2 regions of the Leptothrix mechoopdaensis genome follow, and region 1 is predicted to be linked to the other one. Evidence: riboswitches for the same ligand, from Rfam matches in the RefSeq annotation. Region 1 holds a riboswitch; the other holds the start of a gene.
The links. Region 1 has a riboswitch for glycine ahead of gcvT (glycine cleavage system aminomethyltransferase GcvT). Riboswitches for the same ligand answer to the same signal wherever they lie in the genome.

Region 1 (15,277 bases):
ACCTGGGGCAGTGACCCCGTGACCGGTGCGCGGCTGCCGCTGGGCTTGCGCTGGACCGGGCGGCTGGCGGCTGCCCTGGCGCCGACGGTGCGCGTGATCGAGGAAGGCCTGCCCGGGCGGACCACCGTGCTGGAAGACCCGATCGAGGGCATCACCGTGTCGATGTCGGGCGCGAGCTACCTGCGGCCCTGCCTGGCCTCGCACCGGCCGATCGACGCGGTGCTGCTGATGCTGGGCACCAACGACCTGAAGGCGCGGTTCCGGCTGTCGCCGTTCGAGATCGCGCAGGGCATGGCGCAGCTGGTGCGCATGATCCAGGGCAGTGCCAGTGGGCCTGACCGCCAGGCACCGGCCATCGTGCTGGTCTCGCCCACGCCGATCCTGGAGGTTGGCGGCCTGGGCGAGCTGTTCGCTGGCGGGGCCGAGAAGTCGCGCCGGCTGGCCGGCCATGTGGCCGATGTGGCCCATGCGCACGGCTGCACCTACGTCGACGGCGCGGCGCTGTGGTCGGTCAGTCCGGTCGACGGCATCCACTTCGACGCCGACGCGCACGCCGCCTTCGCCGCCGGCATCGAGCCGGTGCTGCGCGGGCTGCCGGCACTGCGCTGAGCGCGTCGACCTCCTTCATTCCGACGCTTCCTTCCACTCCGGCCGCTGCGCCCAACGGACGCAGCGGCCTTTCCTTCCCGACGATGTTCAAGAACCTGCTGATCTACCGCCTGGCCGAGACCTGGCAACCCGACTTCACCGCACTGGAAGCCGCCGCCGACGCGGCCACCTTCATCCCGTGTGGCGCGACGCAGCCGATCTCGGCCGGCTGGGTGGCCCCGCGCGGTCGCGCCCACGGCACGCTGGTCGAATCGATCGGCGGCCATTGGCTGCTGCGGCTGATGGTCGAGCAGAAGGTGCTGCCGGGTTCGGTCGTCAAGCGCCGCATCGACGAGATGGCCGAGCGCATCGAGGCCGACACCGGCCGCAAGCCCGGCAAGAAGCAGCGCAAGGACATGAAGGACCAGGCCCAGCTCGAACTGCTGCCGCAGGCGTTCACCAAGCAGCTCGGCCTGCCGGTCTGGATCGCCCCCGAGCAGGGCCTGCTGATGATCGACGCGGCCAGCACGGCCCGCGCCGACGAGGTCATCACGCTGTTGACCAAGGGCCTGGCGGGCTTCTCGATCGAGCCGATCCACACGGCGCTGTCGCCGTCGACCGTGATGGCCGGCTGGCTGCTGGCGGGCGCGGCGCGGCCCGGCGAGACCGAACTGCCGGAAGCCGCGATCGAGCCGCCGGCCGTCTTCACGGTCGACCGCGACTGCGAGCTGAAGGCGCCCGACGAGTCCAAGGCGGTCGTGCGCTACGCCCGTCACCCGCTCGACACCGACGAGGTGCGCAGCCACATCGAGCAGGGCAAGCGCCCGACCCGCCTGGCGCTGACCTGGAACGGCCGCGTGTCCTTCGTGCTGACCGACCAGATGGTGCTCAAGAAGATCGAGTTCCTCGACGGCGTCTACGAAGGCCAGCCGCCGGGCAACCACCGCGATGCCGACGAGGCCTTCGACGCCGATGCGGCGATTGCCACCGGCGAGCTGATCCAGCTGATCCCCGACCTGCTCGATGCCCTCGGCGGCGAGCAGCAGCCGGGCATGCTCGTGCCGACCGAGCCGGTCGCGACGACCGCACCACGCGCGGTCACCACACCCGCCGGCAACGAGCCGCCGCCCTGGGAATGAACCCGCGCCGAGGTCGGGTCCGGGCCTGACAAGCCCGGAAGGCGTCGGCTACACTGGCCGCCGCCAGGAGAGAGCCGCTGGCCTGCAGGTCCGATCAACACGGGCCCTTCCGCAGGTTGAGGCAGCCGCCGAAGGCGCAGAGACCGGCCGAGCAAGCCGGCCTCGAACGCTCAGGCAAAAGGACTGGCACACGTCTGCGCAACAGACGTCACCTCACTGGAGAGAGACCGCCACGGCCCACGGCCGGCAGGCGGTCCACCGAAGGGGCAAGCGGCGTGGTGGCCCAACCACCGAGCCGTCAATCTCTCAGGTAAAGCGGACAGCGAGGGCACACCCGGCGACCGACAGGTCGGCGGGTCCGGATGGCGCCCCATCCAACGCCCTCGGAGCCTCAGATGTCCGCTGACACGCCCTCTTCTGCCTCTGCCCTGCTGCAGACCCCGCTGCACGACCTGCACCTCGAACTCGGGGCCCGCATGGTCCCCTTCGCCGGCTACGCGATGCCGGTCAACTACCCCGCCGGCATCCTGGCCGAGCACCGCCAGTGCCGCGAGTCGGCCGCGCTGTTCGATGTCTCGCACATGGGCCAGCTGCGGCTGGTCGGCGATGACGCCGCCCGCGCGCTCGAGAGCCTCGTGCCGGTCGACGTCGTCGACCTGGGCGTCGGCCGCCAGCGCTACGGCTTCTTCACCAATCCGTCGGGCGGGCTGCTCGATGACCTGATGATCACGCGCCGCGCCGACGACCTGTTCCTGGTCGTCAACGCCGGCTGCAAGGACGCCGACACGCGCCACCTGATCACGCACATCGGCCACCGCTGCCAGGTCATCCCGATGCCCGAACGCGCGCTGCTGGCGCTGCAGGGTCCGAAGGCGGTCGACGCGCTGGCGCGCATCAACGCGGGCGTCGCCTCGCTGACCTTCATGACCGGCGGCCACTACGCGCTGGCCGGGGCCGACTGCTACGTGACCCGCTCGGGCTACACCGGCGAGGACGGCTTCGAGATCTCGGTGCCAGCCAGCCACGCCATCGCGCTGGCCCGCACGCTGCTGGCCCAGCCGGAGGTCGCGCCGGCCGGCCTGGGCGCCCGCGACACGCTGCGGCTGGAGGCCGGCCTGTGCCTCTACGGCCACGACATCCACGCCGCCACCTCGCCGATCGAGGCCGGCCTCACCTGGGCGATCCAGAAGGTGCGCCGCCCCGGTGGCGCGCGTGCCGGTGGCTACCCCGGCGCCTCGGTCATCGAGGGCCAGCTGACGCAGGGCGCGACGCACAAGCGCGTCGGCCTGGTCGGCCTGGAACGTGCCCCCGTGCGTGAAGGCGCCACGCTGCATGATGCCCACGGCCACAAGCTCGGCACGGTCACCAGCGGCACCACCGGACCGACCGTCAACCAGCCGATCGCGATGGCCTACGTCGCCACCAACCACGCGGCACCTGGCAACACGCTCTACGCCGAAGTCCGCGGCAAGCGCCTGCCGATGAAGGTGACCCCGCTGCCGTTCGCGCCGCACCGATACTTCCGGGGTTGAGCGACGCCCGGGCGGGCCGTCGCTCGGCCCGTTCGCCTCACCCTCCAGACATCCTCGCCATCTGTTTCCAGGAGCCCTACATGCCTCTCCAGTTCACTTCCGACCATGAATGGATCGATGCCGCCGACGCCAGCGCGGCCGTGGTCGGCATCACCGTGCACGCGCAGGACGCGCTCGGTGACGTGGTCTTCGTCGACCTGCCCGCCGTGGGCGCCACCTTCGCCAAGGGCGAGGTCGCCGGGGTCGTCGAATCGGTCAAGGCCGCCGCCGACCTGTACGCGCCGGTCAGCGGCGAGATCGTCGCCGTCAACGAGGCGCTGCGCGACGACCCGTCGCTGGCCAACAGCGATCCGCTGGCCTCGGGCTGGTTCTTCAAGGTCAAGCTGAGCAACCCGGCCGAACTCGCCGACCTGCTCGACCAGACCGGCTACGACGCGCTGCTCAAGACGCTCTGACGCGCCCGCGTCATGACGCTCTCACGCGCCTGACGCCGACCCGGACCGCCCCGCCCTTGCGGCGCGGTCCGGCCGCACCTCCTTTCATCGCCGCCACCATGCCCGCCCAGCATCCCCACGCCGCACCGGTCAGCCTGACCGCGCTCGAGAACCCCACCGAATTCACCGCCCGCCACATCGGCCCCGATGCCACCGACGAGCAGCACATGCTGTCGGTCATCGGCAGCGCCAGCCGGGCCGCCCTGATCGACGCCATCGTGCCCGCCAGCATCCGCCGCGCCGCCGCGATGGACCTGCCGCCCGCCGCGACCGAAGCTGCCGCGCTGGCCGAGCTGAAGGCGCTGGCCGGCCGCAACCGCGTGCTGCGCAGCTTCATCGGCCAGGGTTACCACGGCACCCACACGCCCGGCGTCATCCTGCGCAACATCCTCGAGAACCCGGCCTGGTACACCGCCTACACGCCCTATCAGGCGGAGATCAGCCAGGGCCGGCTGGAGGCGCTGGTCAACTTCCAGACCCTGGTCTGCGACCTGACCGGCATGGCGATCGCCAACGCGTCGATGCTCGACGAGGCCACCGCCGCCGCCGAGGCCATGACGCTGGCGCGCCGCAGCGCCAAGGCCAAGGGCAACGCCATCGTCGTCGCCGGTGACTGCCACCCGCAGACGATCGAGGTGATCCAGACCCGCGCCCGGCCGCTCGGCCTGGTCGTCAAGCTGGCCAACTCGGCCGCCGAATGGGATGCCGCGCTCGCCGCCGACGACTACTTCGCCGTGCTGGCCCAGTACCCCAGCACCAGCGGTCGCATTGACGACCTGCGCGCCGATGTCGAGCAGGTCCACGCCCGCTCGGCCGCCTTCATCGTCGCGGCCGACATCCTGGCGCTGACGCTGCTGGTGCCGCCGGGCGAATGGGGCGCCGACATCGTCGTGGGCAGCACGCAGCGCCTGGGCATGCCGATGGGCGCGGGCGGTCCGCACGCCGCCTTCATGGCCTGCCGCGACGACTTCAAGCGCTCGATGCCGGGCCGCCTGGTCGGCGTCAGCATCGACAGCCACGGCGCGCCGGCCTACCGGCTGGCGCTGCAGACGCGCGAGCAGCACATCCGGCGCGAGAAGGCGACCTCCAACATCTGCACCGCCCAGGTCCTGCCGGCCGTCGTGGCCAGCATGTACGCGGTCTACCACGGCCCTGCCGGCCTGACGCGCATCGCCACCCGCGTGGCCGCCTACGCCGCCGTGCTGGCACGCGGCCTGGAACAGCTGGGTCACACGCTGAGCCACCCCAGCGCCTTCGACACGCTGTGCCTGCACACCGGTGCACGCACGGCCGAGTTCGCCGCCAAGGCCGTCGCCGCCGGGGCCAACCTGCGCACCTACTGGGGCGACCACCTCTGCATCGCGCTGGACGAGACCACCACGCGTGACGACCTCGCGCTGCTGTGGGGCGTGTTCGCCGCGCCGGGCCAGACGCTGCCCAGCGTCGAGGCGATCGAGCGCGACGGCATCGCCCTGCGCATCCCCGCCGCGCTGCGCCGCACCAGCGCCTTCCTGACGCACCCGGTCTTCAACACGCATCACAGCGAGACCGAGATGCTGCGCTACATCCGCAGCCTGTCGGACAAGGACCTGGCGCTCGACCGCAGCATGATCCCGCTGGGCTCCTGCACGATGAAGCTCAACGCGACGGCCGAGATGATCCCGATCACCTGGCCCGAGTTCGCCCAGGTCCACCCCTATGCGCCGGCCGACCAGCTGGCCGGCTACGCGCAGTTGAACGAGCAGCTCTGCGCCTGGCTGTCGCAGGCCACCGGCTATGCCGGCATCAGCCTGCAGCCCAATGCCGGGTCGCAGGGCGAATACGCCGGCCTTCTGGTGATCCAGGCCTGGCACGCCAGCCGCGGCGAGGCCCATCGCGACATCTGCCTGATCCCCGAATCGGCCCACGGCACCAACCCCGCTTCGGCCCAGATGGCCGGCATGCAGGTGGTGGTGACCAAGTGCGATGCCGAGGGCAACATCGACCTGGCCGACCTGCGCGCCAAGTGCCAGCAGCACCGCGAGCGGCTGGCCGCGATCATGATCACCTACCCGTCGACCTACGGCGTGTTCGACACCCACGTCGGCGAGATCTGCGCGCTGGTGCATGAACACGGCGGCCGGGTCTACGTCGACGGCGCCAACATGAACGCGCTGGTCGGCGTGGCCGCACCGGGCCAGTTCGGCGGCGACGTGAGCCACCTGAACCTGCACAAGACCTTTTGCATCCCGCACGGCGGCGGCGGCCCCGGCGTCGGGCCGGTCTGCGTGGTCGACGACCTGGTGCCCTTCCTGCCGGCGCATCGCAGCGGCGGGCTGGAGACGACGGCACAGGCCATCGGCGCCATCAGCGCCGCACCGCTGGGCAACGCGGCGGTGCTGCCGATCAGCTGGATGTACGTGCGCATGATGGGCGCGGCCGGCCTGCAGGCCGCCACCGAGACGGCCATCCTGAGCGCCAACTATGTGGCCGCGCGGCTGGCCGACCACTACGACATCCACTTCAGCGGCGGCATCGACGGCGTCAAGGGCGGCGGCGTGGCGCACGAGTGCATCCTCGACCTGCGCCCGCTGAAGGACAGCTCCGGCGTCACCGCCGAGGACGTCGCCAAGCGCCTGATCGACTACGGGTTCCACGCCCCGACGCTCAGCTTCCCGGTCGCCGGCACGCTGATGGTCGAGCCCACCGAGAGCGAACCGCGCGCCGAGCTGGACCGCTTCTGCGACGCCATGATCGCCATCCGCGAGGAGATCCGACAGGTCGAACGTGGCCTCTGGCCGCGCGAGGACAACCCGCTCAAGCACGCCCCGCACACGGCGGCCAGCCTGCTGGCCGAAGACTGGCCGCACCCCTACAGCCGCGACATCGCCGCCTACCCGGTCGCCAGCCTGCGCCAGTCCAAGTACTGGTGCCCGGTCGGCCGCGTCGACAACGTGCACGGCGACCGCAACCTGTTCTGCAGCTGCGTGCCGGTGGCGGAGTACGCGTCTGCAGCGGAGAGTTGAGCGATGCCGGTCATCTCGATGAACTGCTCGCCGACTGGCAACTCGCTGCCAGCGGTGAACTGCCCTACAAGATCGACCCCCTGTGAGGTGTCCATGCATTGGGATGTGAAGACCGTCAAGCCACTGGCGAACCACCGGATCCACGTCGAACTGGCGGATGGCCGCCAAGGTTTGTTCGACCTGACGCCCTACCTGGACCACGGCGTGTTCCGGGAGCTGCGGGATCCCGTCTACTTCCGCCGCGTCGGCATCCAGCTCGGTGCGGTGACCTGGCCGAACGGTCAGGACATCGCACCCGAGACGCTGGTCGCGGGATTGGTGTCGTCGGACGCTTCGGCAACGCTGTCGTGAAGCTCCCGTGCCGCCTCATACAACGTCGGTGAAGAAGAAGGCTCTCGCATGACCCAGCAGTTCGCCAGCGACAACTACGCCGGGATGTGCCCGAACGCGGCGCGGTGGTTCCAGGATGCCGGGGCCAGCGGGCATGAGCCGGCCTATGGGGAGGACGGCTGGACGCAGCGGGTGTCGGAGGCGCTGCGCGAGCTGTTCCAGACCGACTGCGACATCTACTTCGTCTTCAACGGCACGGCGGCCAACTCGCTGGCGCTGGCCTCGCTGTGCCAGAGCTACCACTCGGTGATCTGCACGTCGGTGGCGCACATCGAGACCGACGAGTGCGGCGGGCCGGAGTTCTTCTCCAACGGTTCCAAGCTGCTGGTGGCCGATGCCGACAGCGCCGCCGGGCGGCTGGGCAAGCTGACGCCGGACGCCGTCGAGGCGCTGGTGACCCGGCGCCACGACATCCACTACCCGAAGCCCAAGGTCGTCAGCCTGACCCAGGCGACCGAGCTGGGCACCGTGTATTCGGTCGAGGAGGTGCGCGCCATCGCCGCCATCGCCAAGCGCCGGCACCTGAAGGTCCACATGGACGGCGCGCGCTTCGCCAACGCGGTCGCGACGCTGGGTTGCCACCCGAGCGACATCACCTGGCGGGCCGGTGTGGACGTGCTGTGTTTCGGTGGCACCAAGAACGGCCTGCCGGTCGGCGAGGCGGTGGTGTTCTTCGACCGCGACCTGAGCCAGGACTTCGCCTGGCGCGTCAAGCAGGCCGGCCAGCTGGCCTCGAAGATGCGCTACATCTCGGCGCCGTGGCTGGGTCTGCTGGAGAACGACACCTGGCTGTCCAACGCCCGCCAGGCCAACGCGATGGCGCAGCGGCTGCATGCGGCGATCCGGCACCTGCCGGGTGTGCAGGTGCTGCACGAGCCGCAGGCCAACGCGGTGTTCGCGCGCCTGCCGGCGGCGGCGGCCACGGCGCTGCGGGCCAAGGGCTGGCGCTTCTACGAGTTCATCGCCGGCGGCGGCTGCCGCTTCATGTGCGCCTGGGACACCACGCCGGAATCGGTCGACGCATTCGCGGCCGACATCGCCGCCGCCGTGGCGGCTGCCGCTCCGGCCTGAGCCGGCCGACAAACGCAGCATTCAAGCCGGGGCAACGGTGCGGGTCATGACGGGGCTCAGAATCGGCGCCGTCCCGAACCGTTGAAGAACGCCATGACGAACGTCCCGAACACCGCCTCGAACCCCGACCCGCACGCCGCCAACATCGAGCTGCTGCCCGCCGACGGCGCCCCGCGCCAGCTGATGCTGCTGCTGCACGGCGTCGGCGCCAATGCCGCCAACCTGCTGCCCCTGGCGCGGGTGCTGCAAGCCCATTTCCCGCAGGCCGCCGTGCTGTCGCTGCAGGGCTACGACCGGTTCGACGGCATGCCGCACGACGGCTCGGCGCGGCAGTGGTTCTCGATCCGCGGCAACGTCGAGGCCGAACGTCCGGCCCGCGTCGCCGCCGTGCTGCCGCGTCTGGTGGCCGACATCCGCGCGCATCAGGCGCGCCTGGGCGTCGGCGAGGCGGCGACCGCGCTGGTCGGCTTCTCGCAAGGCACGATCCTGTCGCTCGAAGCGATTGCCGCCCACGACGGCCTGGCCGGCCGCGTGCTGGCCTTCAGCGGCCGCTATGCGACGCTGCCGGAACAGGCGCCCAAGCTGACCACGCTGCACTTCTTCCACGGCAGCGCCGACCCGGTGATCCCCGTGCGGCATGCCAAGGACGCGATGCAGCACCTGGCGCAGCTCGAAGGCAGCGACGCCACGATCGACATCGCCGAGGGCGTCGGCCACGAGCTGAACGCCGCGCTGCTGGACTGCGCGCTGCACCGCCTGACGCATCACATCCCGATGCGGACCTGGCAAGCGGCGCTCGGTGGCGTCGCGGCGGCGGCCTCGCCGGCCGGTGGCGACACGCTGCAATGAGCGACTGGGCCGGGCCCCGGCCTTCCCCGGCTGAGAATGCGGTCTTCCTGTAGATCGCGGCCCCTCGCCTTGGCGAGAATGCGCGCCGCACCGTCTCCAGCCAGACCCAACCCAGCCCCCGACCAAAGGTAAACCCGATGCCCGCCTACCGCTCCAAGACCTCCACCGCCGGCCGCAACATGGCGGGCGCGCGCTCGCTGTGGCGCGCCACCGGCATGAAGGACGACGACTTCAGCAAGCCGATCATCGCGATCGCCAACAGCTTCACCCAGTTCGTGCCGGGCCACGTCCACCTGAAGGACCTGGGCCAGCTGGTGGCGCGCGAGATCGAGTCGGTCGGCGGCGTCGCCAAGGAGTTCAACACCATCGCCGTCGACGACGGCATCGCGATGGGTCACGACGGCATGCTGTATTCGCTGCCCAGCCGCGACATCATTGCCGACTCGGTCGAGTACATGGTCAACGCCCACTGCGCCGACGCGCTGGTGTGCATCTCCAACTGCGACAAGATCACCCCCGGGATGCTGATGGCCGCGATGCGCCTGAACATCCCCGTCGTGTTCGTCTCCGGCGGCCCGATGGAAGCCGGCAAGGTGCGCCTGGCGGTGCCGGGCACGCAGACGGTCCAGATCAAGAAGCTCGACCTGATCGACGCGATGGTCATGGCCGCCGACAGCAAGGTCAGCGACGCCGACCTGGCCGAGGTCGAGCGTTCGGCCTGCCCGACCTGCGGCTCCTGCTCGGGCATGTTCACCGCCAACTCGATGAACTGCCTGACCGAGGCGCTCGGCCTGTCGCTGCCGGGCAATGGCACCGTGCTGGCCACCCACTCGGACCGCGAGGCGCTGTTCAAGCGCGCCGGCCGCCTGGCTGTCGACCTCTGCAAGCGCTACTACGAGCAGGACGACGCCAGCATCCTGCCGCGCTCGATCGGCAAGAAGGCCTTCGAGAACGCGATGACGCTGGACATCGCGATGGGCGGCTCGACCAACACCATCCTGCACATCCTGGCCGCCGCGCAGGAAGCCGGCATCGCCTTCGACATGGCCGACATCGACCGCCTGTCGCGCGACGTCCCGCAGCTGTGCAAGGTCGCCCCCAACACGAACAAGTACCACATCGAGGACGTGCACCGCGCCGGCGGGATCATGGCGATCCTGGGCGAGCTGGACCGCGCCGGCAAGCTGCACACCGACGTGCCCACCGTGCACGCGCCGACGATGAAGGACGCGCTGGACGCCTGGGACATCGCCCGCAACCCGTCCGAAGAGGTCCAGACCTTCTACAAGGCCGGCCCGGCCGGCATCCCGACGCAGGTCGCCTTCAGCCAGTCGACCCGCTGGCCGAGCCTGGACACCGACCGCGCCGAAGGCTGCATCCGCTCCTATGAACACGCCTTCTCGAAGGAAGGCGGCCTGGCCGTGCTGCGCGGCAACATCGCGCTGGACGGCTGCGTCGTCAAGACCGCCGGCGTCGACGACAGCCTGCTGGTGTTCGAGGGCCCGGCCCATGTGGTCGAAAGCCAGGACGAGGCCGTCGAGCACGTGCTGAACGACCAGGTCAAGGCCGGCGACGTGGTGGTCGTGCGCTACGAGGGCCCCAAGGGCGGCCCCGGCATGCAGGAGATGCTCTACCCGACCAGCTACATCAAGTCCAAGGGCCTGGGCAAGGCCTGCGCGCTGCTGACCGACGGCCGCTTCTCGGGCGGCACCTCGGGCCTGTCGATCGGCCACTGCTCGCCCGAAGCGGCGGCTGGTGGCGCGATCGGCCTGGTGCGCAACGGCGACCGGATCCGCATCGACATCCCGAACCGCTCCATCGACGTGCTGCTGAGCGACGAGGAACTCGCCCGTCGCCGCGCCGAGCAGGACGCCCTGGGCTGGAAGCCCGCGCAGCCGCGTCCGCGCAAGGTCTCGGCCGCCCTGAAGGCCTACGCCCTGCTGGCCACCAGCGCCGACAAGGGCGCCGTGCGCGACCTGTCGCTGCTGGGGGACTGAGGCCTCACTCGGCCCGCAGGCCGGCGAGGTAGTCGACGATGGCCCGGCGGCGGGCCTCGTCCTTCAGCCCGGGAAAGCTCATGCGCGTCCCGGGCACCAGCGACACCGGGGCCAGCAGGAATCGCCCGAGCGTGTCCTCGTCCCAGCGCACGGCGGCCTGCTTCATGGCCTCCGAGTAGTCGTAGCCCGGCGCAGTGCCCGAGAGACGGCCGACCACGCCCAGCAGCGCCGGCCCGATGCGGTGGCCGGCGTTGGACGAATGGCACGGGCCGCAGGCGCTGTGAAACGCCCTGGCCCCGTCCTGTGAAGGTTCGGGGGCGGCAGCCGACACGAAAGCGGGCGCGCCTGCCAGCGCCAGCGCGGTGCAGCCCCGCACGAGGGACATCAGGCCATGAGTCGCGTGGTGCATCACAGGGCCCAGAGGAAGTAGACGAACAGCGTGTCGTGGTCGGCAGCCTGGCCGGCCTCGCCATCGAAGACGGTGTGGTGCGTGAGCGTGGCACCGACCCGCGTGCGCATGCCCGCGTGCCACGGCGGTGGCGGGAAGAACGGGTTGATGACGTAGGCGTCGAGCTGCACGCCGGCCGTGTCGGGCCGGCCGCTGGCGGTGGTCCAGAACCCGGGGGCGGCCGGGCCGGTGCGGCGGAAGTGGCCCAGTGTCACGGCCTTGTCCTTGCCGTGCAGCCAGGTCGCCGACGCCTTGAGGCTGTCGAACCGGATCGTCGAATCCGCCTGCGTGTCGACGTGCCAGTCCTCGCGCTGTCCCGACAGCCGCAAGGTGCCCTCGTGCGGGCCGTGCGCCTCGTGCCACAGCAGATCGAGCCCCAGCACCCGCACGCGTGCACCGCCAGCTTCCGAGCCACCGGGCGAGTCCAGCCGCGTCGACAGGGCGCTGCCGCCGACGCTCCAGGACCCGGAGGGCAGGCGCATCTCGCGCGCCACCCGCCCCAGGGCCGCCGTGCCGACGATGCGGCGCTGCAGGTCCGGCTCGATGCCCAGCAGGTCCTGCGTCGGCCGGGGGATGCCGCCATAGGCCCCGAGTTCCGCATACCAGGCATCGTCGACGAAGCCGTAGACGCTCGCACCGGCGGCGCGCTGGACCAGCGGCCCTTCGAGCAGCGGCTGATGTTTCGGCACCGGCCCGGCCGTCGTGCGGGCGTAAGGCCAGGACCGGGCTGGCGACGCGTTCCACGGGTCGTGGAAACCGGGGTTGTTGTTCACGGCGATGCCGTACACCAGGTCATGCCCGCCCAGCGCCGTGCTGTCGGCCGCGCGCACGTCGACGTTGCCCAGCCGCAGACGCTCGGCCTGCGGGCTGTAGACCAGCTCGGCGTAGGCCCCCACGTGCGCCGTCAAGGCACCGCCGCTGATGAGCTTGGCGCGCTGCAGCAGCACGTTGTCGTTGCGGCCGAGGTGCGGCCCCAGGTCAGCCCGGTCACGGGCGATGTGGGTGGCGCCCAATTCCAGGTAGCCCGACAGGGGCACGCCCGGCGTGCCACCGGTCATCGTGTAGCCGCCGAGCATGAATTGCCGGCCGAAGGGCGTGAGTTCCGGTGGCGAGGTGTGGCAGGCCGCGCAGGGCTGGCCGGTCTGGCGGGCGAACAGCGGCGTGGCGGCGGCCATCGGGGCCGTCAGCGCCAGCAGCATGGACATGACCATGCCGCCGGCCAGGGCCGTTGCCAGCGTCTCGACCCGCGCTGCCAGTGCGTTGCGGCGCCTCATGCGTCGACCTGATCGAGGCGGAAGCTGGCGCGCAGGTCGGGCTGGTGGTCGCACGCCCTGTATTCACCGGTCGCCGGGTCCTGGACATATCGGCCCGTCTGACCGCCACGCGCGATCACCGCCAGCGCATCGGCGAAGGCATCCACGTCGGCCAGCGTGTTGTACAGGCCGAAGCTGATGCGCACCATGCCGGGCACCTGGCGGTGATCGCCCTGCAGCAGCTCCGTGCGAACCTTGCGGGCAGCGGCGGCATCGAGCCTGAGCAGCTCCAGCAGGTAGGGATGCGCGCAGAAGCAGCCGTGCCGCACGGCAATCGCGAACTCGGTCGACAGGATCGCGGCGACCAGGCCGTGCGGCACCTGATCGACGTTGAAGGCGATGACACCCAGTCGACCGGCCGCCGAGGCCGGGTCGGCCTGACCGTAGACGCGCACGTTCGGCAGTGCCGCCATCCGGGTCAGCGCGTGGGCCGTCAAGGCCGCCTCGTGACGGGCCAGCCGATCCATCCCGTGACGTGACAGGGTCTGAAGGGCCGCCGCCAGCGCCACGGCGCCCACCACGTTGGGCGTGCCGGCCTCGTCGCGATCCGGTGCGGCCGCCCAGGCCACCTCGTCCGGCGAGACGAACAGCACCGTGCCGCCACCACATTGATCCGGCGCACCGCGCTCGAAGGTGTCCCGACGGCCGATCAGCACGCCGGTGCCGAAGGGCGCATACATCTTGTGTCCGGAGATGGCGAGGTAGTCGAGGTGCGCCGGATCCGACAGCGGCCGCATGTCGATCGCACGGTGCGGGGCCAGCTGGGCGCCGTCGACCAGGATGCGTGCGCCGGCCGCGTGGGCCCGGGCCGCGATGCGGTGGATGTCGGGCAGGTGGCCGGTGACGTTCGATCCGCCGGTGATCGCGACCAGCCGGACCCGCCCGGCGTGCGCGTCCAGCAGCGCCTGCAGATGCGACTCGTCCAGCCCGCCGTGTTCATCCGCACGGATGCGAAGGACCTGCGCGCGGGCACGCCACGGCAGGTCGTTGCTGTGGTGCTCCAGCTGCGAGACGAGCACGATGTCGTCGAAGCCGAGATCGAGCCGGGCGGCCAGCTTGTTGATGGCCTCGGTCGTGTTCTTGACGAAGATCGCGACATGCGCATGGGGGTCGGCACCGACGAAATCGAGCACCACCTGGCGGGCATCCTCATAGGCCAGCGACGCCACCTGGCTCTTGTGGCCGGCACCGCGGTGCACCGACGAATACCAGTCCATGAAGCGACGGACCGTCGCCATGACCTCCAGCAGCACGGGCGTGCTGGCCGCGTTGTCGAGGTTCACGGCGCGCCGGAAAGTCCCGTCCAGGACCGGCACCTGACGGTGCTGGCCGACCACCAGCGGCGCGTCGACGAGCGTCTCGGACGTCTCGGGCGCCTCGGATGTCCCGGGCCGCGCCGGCCACTCGCACGCGCCGTGGGCGCAGATCTCGTAGGCGGGATCCTTGCGCGTCCAGCCACGACGCACCAGCAGGCCATGCAGCTCGCAGCCGATGCACAGGCCCAGCACGGCCTCCAGCCACATCAGCACCAGGCAGATCAGGCAGATCGTCATCGGCACGGCGCCCCGCACGCCGGCCTGCGTGACGAGCACCATGGCGGAGGCCATCGCGAGGCCCAGCGTCCAGGCAAAGCGCTTGGGCGTCGCGGACGCCCATTCCGGTGGCTTGCGCCGCATCAGCCAGCGGGCGACCTGGCGCACGGGGCTGTGCTGGAAGCCGAACCACACGCGGACCAGGAACTCGATGAAGAGTCCGGCGCTGATCACCTGCATGGGCCCGTAGGCCCTGACGACGAAGGCGCTGACGAACGCGTAGGCCGCCAGCACCATCGTCACGCCCGCTGCGGCGCGGACCTCGTGTTCATTGAAGACACCCGCTCGCAGCGGCTTGCCGTCGACGCCCAGTCCGAAGATGGACTGGCCGTAACGCGGATTCAGTGTGTGGGTCATGACTTCTCCTTCGGCCCATTGTTCTGAGGCCGTCCGAGCCGGTCCATAAGCCGTTTGGACTAGCCGGGAGACGGGTGATCGCGATAGTCCAAACGTGCTATCGACTCACCTCGGTGCCGCTTCGAGACTCGGCCGGATCGACCGTCAAGGCCTTCCTGCCCTCCTCGCGCCTGCACACCATGCCAATCAACCTGCCCGTCACCCTCGCCCGGCGCCTCGTCCTGCTGGTCGATGACCACGGGCTGTTCCGCGCCGGCCTGAAGCTGCTGCTCGAGCGCCATCCCGCCCTCAACCTGCAGGTGCTCGAAGCCGGCTCGATCGACGAGGCGGTGTCGCTGCTGCGGCTGGAGTCGTCGATCGAACTCGTGCTGCTGGACATCCGGCTGCCGGGCCTGAGTGGCCTGGCGGGCCTGCAGCAGATCCGCCAGGCCCATCCGGCCGCGCGGGTCGCGATGCTGTCAGGAGAGATCAGCCCGCCGATCATTGACGAGGCCCTGAGCCG
Region 2 (15,277 bases), 1.5 Mb from region 1:
CCAGCTGCCGGGCCTGGGCGTGGGCTTCTTCCGCAGCTTCAACCGCAACAAGAAGAGCGTCGAGCTGGACATCCACACGCCGCAAGGTCGTGACGCCGCCATGGCGCTGGTGCGGACCTGCGACGTGGTGCTGGAGAACTTCCGGCCCGGCCTGATGGCCTCGCTGGGCCTGGACCACGCGAGCCTGAGCCGCGACCAGCCCGGCCTGATCTACGTCTCGCACAAGGGCTTCCTGCCCGGCCCGTACGAGAACCGCCTGGCGCTCGACGAGGTCGTCCAGATGATGGGCGGGCTGTCGTACATGACCGGGCCGCCGGGTCGGCCGCTGCGTGCCGGCACCTCGGTCAACGACATCATGGGCGGCATGTTCGGCGCCATCGGCGTGCTGGCGGCGCTGCGCGAGCGTGACCATCCCGTGTCGGGCACCGGCCGCGGCCAGGAGGTGCAGAGCGCCCTGTTCGAGAACTGCGCGCTGCTGTCGTCCCAGCACCTGCAGCAGTTCCTGATGACCGGCGACAAGCCGCCGCCGATGCCGGCGCGCGTGTCGGCCTGGAGCGTCTACGACGTGTTCACGCTGGCCGATGACGAGCAGTTGTTCATCGGGGCCGTCAGCGACAAGCAGTTCCAGGCCCTGTGCCGCGTGCTGGGTGCCGACGACCTGGCCAGCGATCCGGCGCTGGCGACCAACGCCAGCCGCGTCGACGTGCGGCCCGCGCTGCTGCAGCGTCTGGGCGAGCGCCTGCGCCATCACCGCACCCACGACCTGGCGCCGCAGCTGGAGGCCGCCGGCATCCCCTACGCCCCCATCACGCGGCCCGACCAGCTGGTGCAGGACCCGCACCTGCTGGCCAGCGGTGGACTGGTGCCCATGACCACCGACGACGGCGACACGACCCAGGTCGTGCTGCTGCCGCTGCTGATGGGCGGACGGCGCCTGGGCGTGCGCAGCCCGCTGCCGCGCGTGGGCGAGCACAACGACGAGTTCCTGTCCCGCCCGGCTTGATCGAGCGGGCCCGGTTCAAGACCCCAAGACCCCAAGACACAAAGACCACGGAGACAAAGACGATGACTTCCTTCACCCGCCGCGCCGCACTGGCCGCCACCTTGTCGCTGGCCGCAACCCTGGCCCGTGCCGCCGATGGACCGCTGAAGATCATCATCCCGGCCGGGGCCGGCTCCGGCCTCGACACGCAGGTGCGGGCGGCCGGTCCGGCCCTGGGCCGTGCGCTGGGCGGTCGCGCCGTGGTGATCGAGAACCTGGCAGGGGCCGGCGGTCTGACCGGCACCAGCACGCTGGTCAAGGCCGCCCCCGACGGCAACACCCTCGCGGTGGTGTCGAACAACCACGCGGTCAACCCCAGCGTCTACAAGAAGATGCCGTACGACACGCTGGCCGACATCACGCCCATCGCGGTGATCGGCGAGACGCCCTTCGTGCTGGTCGTCAACCCGGCCCGCGTGCCGGCCCGGAATGCCAAGGAACTGCAGGCCTTCCTGAAGGCCAGGCCCGGTGCCTACAACTACGCGTCGTCGGGCAACGGCACCATCCTGCACCTGGCCGGCGAGATGGTCGTGGACGCGCTGGGCGCGGACGTGCGGCACATCCCCTACAAGGGCGCCGGGCCGATGGTGGCGGACATCATCGGCGGTCAGGTCGAGATGGGTGTGGTGGCCGTCAACGTGGCGCTCCCGCACCTCAAGTCCGGTGCCCTGCGGGCGATCGGGATGACCGGCAAGCAACGTGTGCCGGCCTTGCCCGACCTGCCCACGATGGCCGAACAAGGCTTCCCGGATATCGAGGTCGGCGGCTGGTTCGCCGTCGTCGCGCCGGCCAGGCTGCCACCGGCCGAGGTGCAGAAGCTGCATGCCGTCTTCGTGGCCACCTTCAACGATCCCGAGACCCGCGACGCGATGACGCGGCAGCAGAACATCATCAACCCGATGACGCCGGAAGCGTCCGTGCAGTTCTTCCGCAGCGAGGTCGAGCGTTACGGCAGACTGGCCAGGAAGGCTGACATCAAGATCGATTGAGGACAACGCCATGCCCGATGCCCGGAGCCGCACCCCGCACGTTGATGGACGTGTTGACGGAAACGCTGACGCACCTGCCGCCCCGATGCGCGTGACCCTCGTGGGCGCCGGTGCGATCGGCGGATTCATCGGCACCCGCCTGGCCGCCGCCGGAGCCTGTGCCGTCAGCGCGCTGGCGCGTGGTGCGACGCTGCAGGCCCTGCGCACGCAGGGCTGGCGTCTGGACACCGCCGGCGGGCTCGTGACGGTGCCGGCAACGGCCACCGATCGGGCGGCAGACCTGGGGGTGCAGGACCTCGTCGTGCTCGCGGTCAAGGGCCCCGCCCTGGCGGCGGCTGTCGAGGATGCCCGCGCCCTGATCGGCCCGGACACGTGGGTGCTGCCGGCGATGAACGGCGTGCCCTGGTGGTTCTGCTCCGGCATCCCGGGCATCGGCGACATGCCCCTGTCATCGGTCGACCCGGGCGGTCGCATCGCCGCCGTGATCGACCCTGGCCAGGTGCTGGGCTGCGTCGTGCATGCCAGCACCTCCGTGAGCGAACCGGGGCGGGTGCTGCACAAGATGGGCCAAGGGCTCATCGTCGGTGAACCTGCCGGTGGCCGCAGCGCCCGTGCGCAGGCCGTGGCCGACCTGCTGTCCGGTGCCGGATTCGACGTCACGCACAGCGACAACGTCCGCTACGACATTTGGTACAAGCTCTGGGGAAACATGACGATGAACCCCGTGAGCGCCATCACCGGCGCGACCATCGACCGGGTGCTGGCCGACCCGCTGGTGCGCGGCTTCTGCTCGGCCGCCATGCAGGAAGCCGCCGCGATCGGCGCGCGCATCGGCTGCCCGATCACGCAGAGTCCCGAGGACCGGCATGCGGTGACGGCCAGGCTGGGCGCCTTCCGCACCTCGATGCTCCAGGACGTCGACGCGGGCCGGGCGATCGAGCTCGATGCCCTCGTCTGCGCCGTGCGCGAGATCGGCCAGCGGCTGGGCCAGCCCACGCCCAACATCGACGCGCTGCTGGGCCTGACGCGCCTGTTCGGCCAGGTCCGCGGCCTGTACCCGCAGGCCTGAGCGTCCGCCGGCCGGAGCTGGCGCATCCCGCAGCCGAAGGCGGCGATCTAGCTCATCGGTCTGGGAACGGGGCAACGCCTGGGGCCGCTGCGATGGACGGGGGTTGCACGCAGCAGCGTGTCGAGCGTGCGTGAGGTGTCGGATGCGAAAGGCGGGGTCATGCGGCGGTTTCAACCGATGGCCGAATGGCCGCCCGTGCATCGGGCCTGTGCTTGACGGGTTCGGCGAGGCTGGCCTGCCGCGTCAGGCCCAGCAGCGACATCCGCCTGAAGGTGGTCGGCGGCATCCGCAAGGCGGTCTGCCGCGACTGATGACCGGCGGCGCCCGCAAAGGCAAACTCCGCCGACCCCAACACCCTGCAGACAGCGAAAGGATCATTCCCATGCTGGATCGCATCAAGGAACTCGGCGGACACCTGACCCATTCCGCCGCCAAGGTCGCCGAAACGGTCAAGGACGGCGCCGGCAACGTTGCCAGCCAGGCTGGTGACGCCGTGTTGGCCACCCGGCGCAAGGCCGCCGAGCTGGGTGACCGCGCCAGTGCTGCCGCCACCCGCGAGGCGATCGGGCAGATGCGCGACATGCTGGCGCTTGCGGCCGAGGAATTGCGCGCCCGCCCGATCATCGATGGCCCGGTCACGTTGACCGCGCGGGTGGACCTGGTGCTGACCGGCCTGCAGATCGAGTTCGTGCTGCACCCCGACACCACGCTGCTGCACGTGCCGCGCCCGGTCCCGCCGACCGAGGGCGACGGCGCGCCGACGGTCGAGGTGAGCGTCCGCCCGGCCGATCCGACGCCGGGCTGAACGTCGCGGGCCCGGGTCGCCGGGCCGCTCAGGCCCGGGCGAGCGCGCCGATCTTCGCGGCGTCCCGGGCCAGCTCCTCGCGCAGGGTCAGGCGACGGAACCAGACCGTCACCGCGCTCGAGGTCAGCACGATGAACAGCGAGTACAGCACCGGGATCAGCAGCACCTCCTGCTGCTGCGTGCCGGTGAAGGTCAGCAGCACGATCAGCACGCCCAGCGGGCCGTTCTGGATGCCGGTCTCCAGCGCGATCGTTCGGGCGCGGCGCCGGTCCTGGCGCACCAGGCGGGCGAAGGCATAACCCACGCCGAAGCCGAACACGCCCAGTCCGATCGCGCCGAAGTACACCTGCCACGGCGTCGTCGCCAGCAGCATGTGGTTGCGCGGCACCCAGCTGATCATCAGGAACAGGATCACGACGATGCCCAGCGCGCCGCCGACCATCTCGATCACGGCGCCGACATTGGCATTCCACTTGCGCAGCAGCATGCCGATCAGCGTGGGCACCAGCAGCAGGAACAGCACCTGCGCGACGTTGCCCGGCGGGATCTGCCACTCGCCGTCGATGCCGGCGGAGAAGATGCCCAGCGTGAGAGGCACCAGCACCACCGCGAACAGCGTCGACACCACCGTCATCAGGATCGACAGGCTCAGCACGCCCTTGCTGAAGTAGTTGAAGATGTTGCTGGTCGTGCCGCCGGGCAGGCAGGCCATCAGGATCAGGCCCACCGCATAGGCCGGCGGCAGGTTCAGCAGCATCGCGAGCGTGTAGCCCAGCATGGGGGTCAGCACATAGGTCGTGACCAGGCCGATGCCGACGCCGGCCGGCTTGCGCAGCGCGATCGCGAAGTCCTTGAAGGTCAGGCTCGCGCCCATGCCGAGCATGATGACCATCATCATCACGCCGAGCAGGCGGGTTTCGGTTTCCGACAGCATGGTGGATCAGCCTTTCGTCGGGGTCTGCCAGGTGGCCAGCACCTGCGCGCGCAGCTCGCGCCGCAGGATCTTGCCGACGGGGGTCTTGGGCAGCTCGTCGCGGAACTCGATGTGCGCCGGCACCTTGTAGCCGGCCAGCAGGCTGCGGCAGTGGGCGGTGAGCGCCTCGGCGGTCAGCGTCTCGTCGCGCCGCACCACGCAGGCCCGCACCGCCTCGCCGGTCTTCGCATCGGGCACGCCGATCACGGCAGCCTCGAGCACGCCGTCGTGGCGGGTCAGCGCATCCTCGACCTCGTTCGGATAGACGTTGAAGCCGCTGACGAGGACCATGTCCTTCTTGCGGTCGACGATCCGGAACGTGCCCTCGGCGTCCATCACCGCCACGTCACCGGTCGCGAGCCAGCCATCGCGCAGCACCTCGGCCGTCGCCGCCGGCTGCTGCCAGTAGCCCTGCATCACCTGTGGCCCGCGCAGCAGCAGTTCGCCGGGCTGGCCCACGGCCACCGGCAGGCCCTGGTCGTCGACCAGGCGCACGTCGGTCATCGGTGCCGGGATGCCGATGCTGTCGCGATGGCGCTTCGCGTTCAGCGGCTGGAAGCACACCACCGGCGAACTCTCGGTCAGGCCGTAGCCCTCCACCAGCGGCGCGCCGGTGACCTGCTCGAAACGCTCCACCACGGCGTGGTGCATGGCCGCACCGCCGCCACCCGCGGCCTTCAGGCTCTTCGGCGGGTAGGCGGTGAACCACTCCTCGCCGAGCAGCGCGTTGTAGAGCGTGTTGACGCCGGTCATCCAGGTGATGCCGTGGTTCTCGATCGCGCGCTGCAGGTTCTGCACCGGCCGCGGGCTGGGCACCAGCACGTTGCTGGCACCGGCATCGAACATGCACAGGAAGTTCACCGTGAAGGCGAAGATGTGATAGAGCGGCAGGGCGGTCAGCACCACCTCGGTTCCTTCTGACAGGTGGCTCTCGCACATCGAGCGCATCTGCGCCACGTTCCACAGCAGGTTGCCGTGCGTCAGCATCGCGCCCTTGGCCACGCCGGTGGTGCCGCCGGTGTACTGCAGCAGCGCGAGGCTGTCGTGGCCCAGGTCGCGCCAGTAGCCGTGCACCTCACCACCCGCAGCGGCACCCTGCGCCAGCGCGTCCGGCAGCGACGTGGCCTTCAGGCCATGCGCCGGCACCTGCCGGTTCCAGTACTTCATCACCGCATGCACGATCGGCCCGACCACCGGCGGGAAGAACTCGGGCACCCGGGTGATGACGACATGGGCGATGTCGGTCTGCGGCAGCGCCTCTTCGAGCTTGTCGGTGAACAGGTCGACGATGACGATCGCCTTGGCGCCGCTGTCCTTGAACTGGTGCGCCATCTCGCGCGCCGTGTAGAGCGGGTTGGTGTTCACCGCCACGCAGCCGGCCTTCAGCACGCCCAGCAGCACGACCGGGTAGGCGAGGGTGTTGGGCATCTGGATCGCCACACGGTCGCCGGCCGCCAGGCCCAGCACCGCCCGCAGGTAACGCGCGAACTGGTCGCTCCTGTGCTGGACCTCGCGGTAGGTCAGGGCGCCGTACATGCCGTTGGGCATGACCGTCGTGAAGGCCGTGCGGTCCGCGAAACGGCCGCAGGCCGCCTCGGCCATGGCGGGCAGGCTGGCGTGCCGGGGTGGCGGCAGTTCGGCCTGGATGTGGGGACCGTACTGGCCCACCCAGGGCCTCAGGTCGTAGGGGTTGATGGCGTCCATGGGTCTCCCTGCGGGCGTAAGGGCCGATCGAACAGACAACGCGCCCGGAGAGAGTCGGTCACGCCCGGCGGAGTTCCTTCGGTGGGTTTGGGGTAATCCCGAGCGTCAGGCGACCGGCTGGGCCCGCACCGTCCCCGCCGCACACGCGAACAGCCCGGCGCCCAGGTGGTGCAGCGTGTGCAGCGCCGCGTTGTCGTCGCGGATGGACCAGTGGCCCTGGCTGAAGATGCGTTCGTCGGCGGCGGCGGCGACGACTTCGGCGAAGCAGGTGTCGTAGGCGTCCTCGGTGTGGGGCTCGCGGATCAGGCGGCATTCGAGCCAGGCGGCGCAGCCGGACTCGATCATCGGCATGCCCAGGACGGGGCCCGGGCGGGCGTCGATGGCGTGGCGGGCGAACTTGTCGATGTCGCGGCCGCTGGTGCTGCCGACGGCATAGGTGAGGTCGGCCAGGCCGGCGCCGGGGATGCACAGGCCGAAGGCGCCGCTGGCCAGGATCAGCTGGCGGGTGTGGGTGTTCTTGTCGATGACGACGGCGATGCGCGGCGGCGTGAACTCCACCGGCATCGACCAGGCGGCGGCCATCACGTTGCGTTGCGTGCCGGCCGCGCTGGTCACCAGGACGGTCGGGCCGTGGTTGATCAGGCGGCTCGCGTGTTCAAGAGCGACGGGGCGGAAGTGTTCGTGCATCGGTGTTCGTTCGCGTTGGGGGCGTGGGCATGGTCGGGTGGTCCTCGGCGTTCATCGCCGGCTCGCGGCGGACGTCACTTCACCTTCAACGCCCGCTGCAGCTCGCGCCGGTAGTCGAGGATCTGCCGGGCCTTGGCGCCTTCGGCCATGTTGTGGTCGTCGCGCAGCGCGCTGCAGTAGGCCGAGAACATCATCTGTTCGAGGTAGAGCTTGTCTGCGCCCGGCATCCTGGACATCAGGTCGTGCGTCACCGACCGCACCTTCGTGCGCAGTTCGGCGCCGCGCACCGGGCCGATGCGGCCGACTTCGGCCTGCACGTCGACGTCCCAGTCCTTCTGGGTCTGGCGGGGCGGTTCGGGGCAGTCGAGCGCATGGGCGGGCAGCGTGGCCAGCATGACCAGCAGGGGCCCTGCAACCCGCATGAAGAGCCGGCGTGCGGCTGGAAGGCGTGTGTTCATCGGGCAGCGTTCTCCAGCAGTCGGATGATGGCGCGGCGGGCGTCGCCGTCGGTCAGCGCGCGGGCGTGGTCCAGGGGTGTCAGGCCGTCGCGATCGGGCAGGTCGGGGCGGGCGCCGCGTTGCAGCAGCAGGCGCACCGTGTCGGTGGCGTAGCGGCGTACGGCATAGGCCAGCACCGTGCGGCCGTCCTGGGTCCGGGCGTCGACCGGCGCGCCTGCGTCGATCAGCAAGGTGGCGTTGTCGTCGCGGTCGCGGACCGCCGCGAAGGCCAGCGGCGTGCGGCCGGCCGGCGTGTGTGCGGCGGGTCGTGCGCCTCGGTCCAGCAGGGCGCGCACGACGGGCGCCTGGGCGTTCTCGGCGGCGTGCATCAGCGGTGTCACGCCGTCGGCGTCGGGCGTGTCGACCGGCACGCCACGGTCCAGCAGCAGCAGCACCGGTGCCGGCGTGCGGGTGCCCTTGTCCAGCATCAGGTGCAGCGCGCTGCGGCCGCGCGCGTTGGTGGCGTCGGGGCGCGCACCGGCGTCCAGCAGCGGCGCGATGACGTCGTCGGCGTCCTGCATCGACGCCAGCAGCAGCGGCGTCATCAGGCCATCGCCGTAGCCGCTGCACGGGCAAACCTTGTTCGGGTCGGCGCCCAGGCGCAGCAGCGTCGCGACGACGCGGGGCTTGCCCCGGGTCACCGCCTGCATCAGCGGCGTCCAGCCGTCATCGTCGGCCTGGTCGATCGGCACGCCCTGGGCGGCCAGCACCTCCAGCGCCCGCAGCGATTCGGCGTCTTCCCCGTTGCGCACGGCCACGCGCAGCACGGCCTGCGGCCCGAGCCGTACCGGGTCGGCGCCACGTTCGCGCATCAGCTGGGCAGCCTCCGTCTGCGCATAGGACGCGGCCAGCACCCAGGCGGCGTCGATCTCCTCCTTGGCGGGCCGGCGGGCCAGCAGACGCTTGACACGCGCCAGGTCGCCACGGGCGCCCAGCTGCGCCAGGGCACCGCCGGCCGGTGCCGCACCGGCATCGATCAGGGCATCGACCACGGCCCATTGCTCATGGAACACCGCCGCCTGCAAGGGGCGCCAGGTGTCGGGGTTGCGGACCTCCAGGTCCATGCCGGCGGCGATGAACAGGCGCACCACCTTCAGGTCACCGTCCCGGATGGCCCGGTGGAACGCCGCGCCCGTGTAGGGCACCGGCAGCCGTGCGAGTTCGGCGCGTGCCTTGTCGCGCGGATCGACGGCGGCCGGCACGGCGCCGTCGCCCAGCGCCTTCTGCATCTCCCGCCGATAGGCCAGCACCCGAGCTTCGCGCTCGCCCTCGGTCAGTGCCGCGTTGTCGCGCACGGCGCTGCAATAGGCGGCAAACAGCATCTGCTCCAGATAGACCCGGTCGGCGCGCGGCAGGCGCCCCATCAGGTCGGTCGTCAGCTGGCGCGCCCGCGCCTCCAGTTCCGGCCCCTTCGCATCGCCCAGCAAGCGCACGCCGACCCGCACCTCGACCTCCGCATCACGCGAGGCCTGCTTCGGCATCTCCGGACACTGCAAGGCCTGCGCGGCCCAGGGCAGCGCGCAGGCCCAGGTGACGGCCAGGCACTTCGCGGCGACCCGGGTGGAGCATGTCGACATGGCGCGAAGCATAGAAACAAGGCCCGAGCCGGGCAATGGCCCGGCGCACGTCGTGGCGTGCGATGGCGTCCTGAAGATTGATGCATTGGCCTCATGCTCAACCATCATCCAATGCATTGGACGCCAGAACCGGTCCACCCTACATTCCGCCCGTGCGGTGTCGCCAACACCCCGCATCGGCCGGAAAGGCCGGTCGCAACGGGTGAAGGCGGCAACGCCCTGCAGGAGAGTGCCGGACCTGTCCGGCCACCGAAGGCGCAAACTCCCATGAACGCTCAGGTCCCGTACTGCACACCACCAACGCCGTCTGGAGAGCCGTCACCGACGTGACGCACCGAAGGAGCAAGGCCCCGGGCGATGCCGGGGGCTGAATCTCTCAGGTATCGAGGACAGGGGGAGCGGCACACCGTCCGGCCAGGCGCCGGGCGCATCTGTCCTGTGGGGTGCTCCATGAAAGTCATCGTCCTCGGCGCCGGCCTGCTCGGCGTGACCTCGGCCTATTTCCTGCGCCAGCAAGGCCACGACGTCACCGTCATCGACCGCCAGGCCACGGCGGCGGCCGAGACCAGCTTCGCCAATGGCGGGCAGATCTCCGTCAGCCATGCCGAACCCTGGGCCAACCCGAGTGCGCCGCTGAAGGTGCTGAAGTGGCTGGGCCAGGAAGACGCGCCGCTGCTGTTTCGCATCCGTGCCGACATGCGGCAATGGCTGTGGGGCCTGCAGTTCCTGCGCGAATGCACGCCGGCCCGCACGCGCCACAACATCGAGCAGATCGTGCGTCTGGGCACCTACAGCCGCGACACGCTGCAGGCACTGCGGCGCGACACCGGCATCCGCTATGACCAGCGCACGCAGGGCATCCTGCACTTCTACACGAGCCAGAAGGAGTTCGACGGCGCCGAGGCACCGGCCGCGCAGATGCGTGACCTGGGCTGCGACCGGCGCGTGATCTCGGCCGACGAGGCCGTGCGGCTCGAACCAGCGCTGCGCCACATCCGGCCGCAGCTCGCCGGTGCGACCTACACCGCCGAGGACGAGTCGGGCGACGCGAACCAGTTCGCCCGCGAGCTCGTCGCGCGCTGCATCGCCGACGGCGTGACCTTCCTGATGAGCCACACGGTGACGGCGCTGCGCGAGGTCGGCGGCCGCATCGACCATGTCGAGGCGACCGATGCCGACGGCCGCTTCCAGCGCGTGCGCGGCGACGCCTACGTGCTGGCGATGGGCAGCCTGAGCCCGCTGATGGCCGCGCCGCTGGGCATCCGCCTGCCGATCTACCCGGCCAAGGGCTACTCGGTGACGATGCCGGTCAAGGACGCCTCGATGGCCCACCAGGTCTCGCTGACCGACGACGAATACAAGCTGGTGTTCTCGCGCCTGGGCGACCGCCTGCGCATCGCCGGCACGGCCGAGCTCAACGGCTATGACCGCGACCTGAACCGGGTGCGCTGCGAGGCCATCGTGCGCCGCACCGAGGAGCTGTTCCCCGGCGCGGGCGATGCCGAGCAGGCCCAGTTCTGGACCGGTCTGCGGCCGGCCACGCCGTCGAACGTGCCGATCATCGGCCGCTCGAAGATCGACAACCTGTTCCTCAACACCGGCCACGGCACGCTGGGCTGGACCCATTCCTGCGGGTCGGGCAAGAGCATCGCGCGCATCGTCAGCGGGCTGGCGCCGGAGATCGACTTCGCGTTCACCGGCCTGCCGGCATCGACGTCGGGCAAGGGCGCGGGTCAGGCGCTGAACAGCGCCCGCATGACGCCGCGCAGCCACTGATTGCCGGCGTCCTGGTGGTAACGCGCGTGCCAGTGCTGGCGGACCTGGAAGGTCTCGACCGGCACCGGGCAGGCAAACACGCTCAGGCCGCCGAGTGCGGCCAGCGTCTCGCCGATCTGGCGCGGCAGCGTCACCAGCAGGTCGGTGGCCGAGATGATGGGCGCCAGGCCCAGAAAGCTCGGCAGCTCCAGCTGCACCGTCCGCTCCACGCCTGAGCGCGCCAGTGCCGCATCGAGCAGGTGCGCGCCGGTGCCGGCGGCGATCGTCACGTGCGGCACCGCCTGGTAGAGGTCGAGGTTGAGCCGGCGGCGCCGCGCCAGGCGCGGGTGGGTGGGGCTGGCCAGGCAGACCCAGTCCTGCTGGAACAGCGTCTGCTGGTAGATGCCGGTCTCCAGCCAGGGCGCGTAGCCGACGGCCAGGTCGGCCTCGCCGGAGGCCAGCGCCTGCGCGGTCTGGCCGTCCATGCGGGCGGCGGCCAGCTGCACGCCGGGCGCCTCGGCCCGCACCCGGGCCAGCAGCGGCGGCAACAGCGTGATGTGGCTGGCGTCGGTCATGCAGATGCGGAAACGGCGCTGCGCCGTGGCGGGGTCGAAGGCCTCGTCGAGCGAGGCCAGCCGCCGCAGCGACTCAAGGATGGTGCGCGTCGGGCCGATCAGCGCTTCCGCGCGCGGCGTCGGCAACATGCCCGCCGGCGTGCGCACGAACAGCGGGTCGCCCAGCTGCTCGCGCAGCCGTGCCAGCCAGATGCTGACGGTGGGCTGGCTCTGGCCGAGCTGCTCGGCCGAGCGGGTCACGCTGCGGGTCTGGTAGAGCACGTCGAACAGGCGCAGCAGCTTCGGGTCGGGCAGGTCGTCGAGGCTTGCGGTGCGCATGTCGACATTGTGATCCGCAATGTCGACATTGCCGCCATTGCATCGACAACATGGGGCGATGTCCCTAAGGTGTGGGCTCCCCATCGCTCCCGGAGCCCACACGTGAACATCTGCATCGTCGGCGCGGGCGCGCTCGGCTGCACCATCGGCGCGGCCTTGTCCGAGGTGGGATCGCGCGTCTGGCTGATCAACCGCTCGCCGGCCCAGGTCGAGGCGATGAACGCGCGCGGCCTGCAGCTCGTCACGCCGGAGGGCGAACGCAGCGTGCCGGTGCAGGCGGCGACAAGCTGCGCCGGCCTGCCGCAGGCCGACCTTGTCATCGTGCTGGTCAAGTCCTTCGACACCGAGGCCGCCATCCTCGGCGCCGCGCCGGTGATCGGGCCGGACACCGCCGTGCTGTCGCTGCAGAACGGCCTGGGCCACGAGGACATCCTCGCCGCCACCGTCGGCCGCGAACGTGTGCTGGCGGGCAAGACCTACCTGGGCGGCGTGATGCTGGCGCCGGGCCGGATCATCTCGGGCACGGTCGGCAAGCAGACCCACATCGGCGAACTCGACGGCGCGATCACGCCGCGCGTGTCGGCCATCGCGGCCGAGTTCAACCGGGCGGGCCTGTCCACCACCGTCAGCGACAACATCCTCGGCACGATGTGGGACAAGCTGCTGGTCAACGTCGCGACCAGTGCGCTGAGCGGCATCACGCGGCTCGCCTATGGCGATCTCTACGAGGTGCCCGAGGTCCGCGAGACCGCGCTCGCCGCCGTCGCCGAGGCCCTGGCCGTGGCCCGCGCGGCCGGCGTGCGACTGAGCTTCAGCGAGCCCGAGCAGGCCTGGAACCGCGCCGCCGAAGGGCTGCCGCGCGCCTTCAAGGCCAGCATGTTGCAGAGCCTCGAAAAGGGTTCCGTGACGGAGGTCGACTTCATCCACGGCGCCGTCGTGCGCGCGGGCCGCCAGCACGGCATCCCGACCCCCGTCAACGCGACGCTGGTGGCCTGCATCAAGGGCATCGAACGGGCCCTCGTGGTCAACACGAACGCCAGGAACACCGATCAACACGGAGAAAAGTCATGAGCGCCCGCACCTACCTCGAACACGTCGCCATTTGGGTGCGCGACATCCACTGGCACATCCGCTTCTTCCAGGAGGTCTGCGGCATGCCGATGCGCGAGGTCCAGGGCACCCTGGAGAACCCCGTCCAGTACTGGACGCTCGGCGGCCTGCAGTTCATCGCCAGGCCCGACTTCGCCGGCCCGGAAGGGCGGCTCGGCCACCTCGGCGTCATGTGCGAGGACCTCGAGGCGACGCTGGCCGCCGCGCAGGCATTCGGCGTGACCGAGATGCCGCAAGGCCGCAACTGGCTGCGCCTGCCCGATGGCCTGGCCGTCGAGTTCATGCAGGCGAAGCCGGCGTCTTGCGTGGCTGCCGCGCTGGCCATCAACCCGCGTGCCGAGAAGTGATGGCCATGAGTTCCCACACGTTGAGCCCCGAGAAGTACTGGGACGACGCCCGTGACGGCGACCGCTGCACCAGCCCGTCCTACGTCGTCACGAAGGAACGCATCCTGGCCTATGCAGACCTGACCGGCGACCACACCCCCGTGCATGTCGACGAGGCCTATGCGAACGCCAGCCACTTCGGCGGCATCGTCGCGCACGGCCTGTTCGGCCTGTCGATTGCCGACGGCCTGAAGACCCGCAGCGACTACCGCTTCCTGCCCGGCATGTCGCTGGGCTGGACCTGGGACTTCCTGCTGCCGATCCGGGTCGACGACGAGCTGCACGTGCGCTTCTCGATCACCGGCCTGCGGGCCTCGAAGAGCAAGCCCGGCTGGGGCATCGTCATCCTGCCGTCCGAGCTGGTCAACCAGCACGGGCAGGTGGTGCAGAAGGGCGAACACCGGCTGATGGTGCCGCGCCGTCCCCAGGAGGCAGCATGAGTTCATACGCTGACGACAGCAACGGGCCGAGCGCCGGGCCGCCCCAAGCCGGCCCGCATCCCCTCGGGGGATCGACCGGCGTACCCGCCGGGCGAGGGGCACCACCTCTCGCCGGCATCCGCGTCATCGACTACTCGCACTTCCTGGCGGGGCCGTATGTCGGGCGCTGCCTGGCGGCGCTTGGCGCCGAGGTCATCAAGGTCGAGCGGCCCGGCAGTGGAGACGCCGGCCGCCAGCATGCGCATGTGCTGGACGAGCACACCAGCGGCTACTTCCTGCAGCTCAACATGGGCAAGCAGGGTGTCAGCGTCAACATGAAGGACCCGCGTGGCAAGGCCTTCATGCAGACGCTGTGCGACAGCGCCGACGTGTTCATCGAGAACTACCGGCCCGGCGCGCTCGACAAGCTGGGCCTGGGCTGGGCCGAGCTGTCGGCGCGCAACCCGCGCCTGGTCTATTGCTCGATCTCGGCCTATGGCCACACCGGACCGGACGCCCACCGCGCCGGCTTCGGCCTGATCGCCGAGGCCAAGAGCGGGATCATGCAGATGGTCGGCACGCCCGGCGAGGCACCGCCGCTGCTGCGCATCTCGCTGGGCGACATGTACACGGGCATCCACGCGGTGGCCGCGATCAACGCGGCATTGCTGGGCCGCGAGCGTTCCGGCCTGGGCCAGCACATCGACATGGCGCTCTACGACACGCTGGTGTCGATGCACGAGTACGCGGTGCAGTGCTGCACGCTGTCCGGCGGCACCGTGTTGCCCGAGCAGACCGGCCACGACATGCCGACGTCGACGCTCTACGGCGTGTTCCGCGCGAAGGACGGCGACCTCGTCATCGCCGCGCAGGTCGACGACGCCTGGAAGCGCTTCGCCACGCTGGTCGAGGCCCACGGCGGCCCCGCCGGCTTTGGCGCCGATGCGCGCTTCCACACGCTCGCCGGGCGCAACACGAACCGGCTGGAGATCCTGGCCGCCGTGCGCGCCTTCGTCGCTGCCCGGCCGGTGGCTGAGGTGCTGGCCTTGCTCGATGGCATCGACGTGCCGAGCGCCAAGGTCCAGCGCATCGACGAGGTGCTGGCCGACCCGCAGATCCTGGCCCGCGGCATGGTGGTCGAGCAGCAGCACCCGCGCCACGGCACGCTGCGCCTGCCCAACCTGCCGTTCCGCTTCTCGGGCTGCGACACGACGATCACGCAGGTCGCGCCGGACCTGGGCGAACACAACGCCGAGGTGGCGCGCTCGCTCGGCTACAGCGCCGCCGAGATCGCCGCGCTGCAGGCCGACGGCGTGTTCTTCAGCCCGGGCTGAGGAACGGCGCCAGAATCGTCTCGCGACCTTGTCCCTT

Region 2: linked by a shared signal. The riboswitch ahead of ACWA7K_RS05395 (D-amino acid dehydrogenase) and the one ahead of gcvT (glycine cleavage system aminomethyltransferase GcvT) in region 1 are both predicted to bind glycine.

Annotation. Positions count from the first base shown of each region.
Region 1 covers NZ_CM132699.1:2,716,122-2,731,398, forward strand. The annotation lists gene ACWA7K_RS11845 (SGNH/GDSL hydrolase family protein) at 1-609, shown strand, start outside; gene ACWA7K_RS11850 (recombination-associated protein RdgC) at 693-1,727, shown strand; glycine riboswitch at 1,782-1,923, shown strand; glycine riboswitch at 1,934-2,060, shown strand; gene gcvT (glycine cleavage system aminomethyltransferase GcvT) at 2,123-3,259, shown strand; gene gcvH (glycine cleavage system protein GcvH) at 3,340-3,714, shown strand; gene gcvP (aminomethyl-transferring glycine dehydrogenase) at 3,813-6,758, shown strand; gene ACWA7K_RS11870 (DUF2442 domain-containing protein) at 6,762-7,109, shown strand; gene ACWA7K_RS11875 (threonine aldolase family protein) at 7,158-8,219, shown strand; gene ypfH (esterase) at 8,313-9,068, shown strand; gene ilvD (dihydroxy-acid dehydratase) at 9,206-11,065, shown strand; gene ACWA7K_RS11890 (c-type cytochrome) at 11,070-11,450, opposite strand; gene ACWA7K_RS11895 (hypothetical protein) at 11,474-12,787, opposite strand; gene ACWA7K_RS11900 (aminotransferase class V-fold PLP-dependent enzyme) at 12,784-14,775, opposite strand; gene ACWA7K_RS11905 (response regulator) at 14,889-15,277, shown strand, end outside.
Region 2 covers NZ_CM132699.1:1,180,005-1,195,281, forward strand. The annotation lists gene ACWA7K_RS05345 (CaiB/BaiF CoA transferase family protein) at 1-1,003, shown strand, start outside; gene ACWA7K_RS05350 (Bug family tripartite tricarboxylate transporter substrate binding protein) at 1,066-2,031, shown strand; gene ACWA7K_RS05355 (2-dehydropantoate 2-reductase) at 2,117-3,100, shown strand; gene ACWA7K_RS05360 (hypothetical protein) at 3,286-3,411, shown strand; gene ACWA7K_RS05365 (hypothetical protein) at 3,483-3,905, shown strand; gene ACWA7K_RS05370 (bile acid:sodium symporter family protein) at 3,934-4,839, opposite strand; gene ACWA7K_RS05375 (AMP-binding protein) at 4,846-6,582, opposite strand; gene ACWA7K_RS05380 (flavin reductase family protein) at 6,688-7,269, opposite strand; gene ACWA7K_RS05385 (hypothetical protein) at 7,344-7,727, opposite strand; gene ACWA7K_RS05390 (ankyrin repeat domain-containing protein) at 7,724-9,343, opposite strand; glycine riboswitch at 9,641-9,746, shown strand; gene ACWA7K_RS05395 (D-amino acid dehydrogenase) at 9,794-11,119, shown strand; gene ACWA7K_RS05400 (LysR family transcriptional regulator) at 11,077-11,991, opposite strand; gene ACWA7K_RS05405 (ketopantoate reductase family protein) at 12,094-13,062, shown strand; gene ACWA7K_RS05410 (VOC family protein) at 13,059-13,448, shown strand; gene ACWA7K_RS05415 (MaoC family dehydratase) at 13,454-13,927, shown strand; gene ACWA7K_RS05420 (CaiB/BaiF CoA transferase family protein) at 13,924-15,240, shown strand.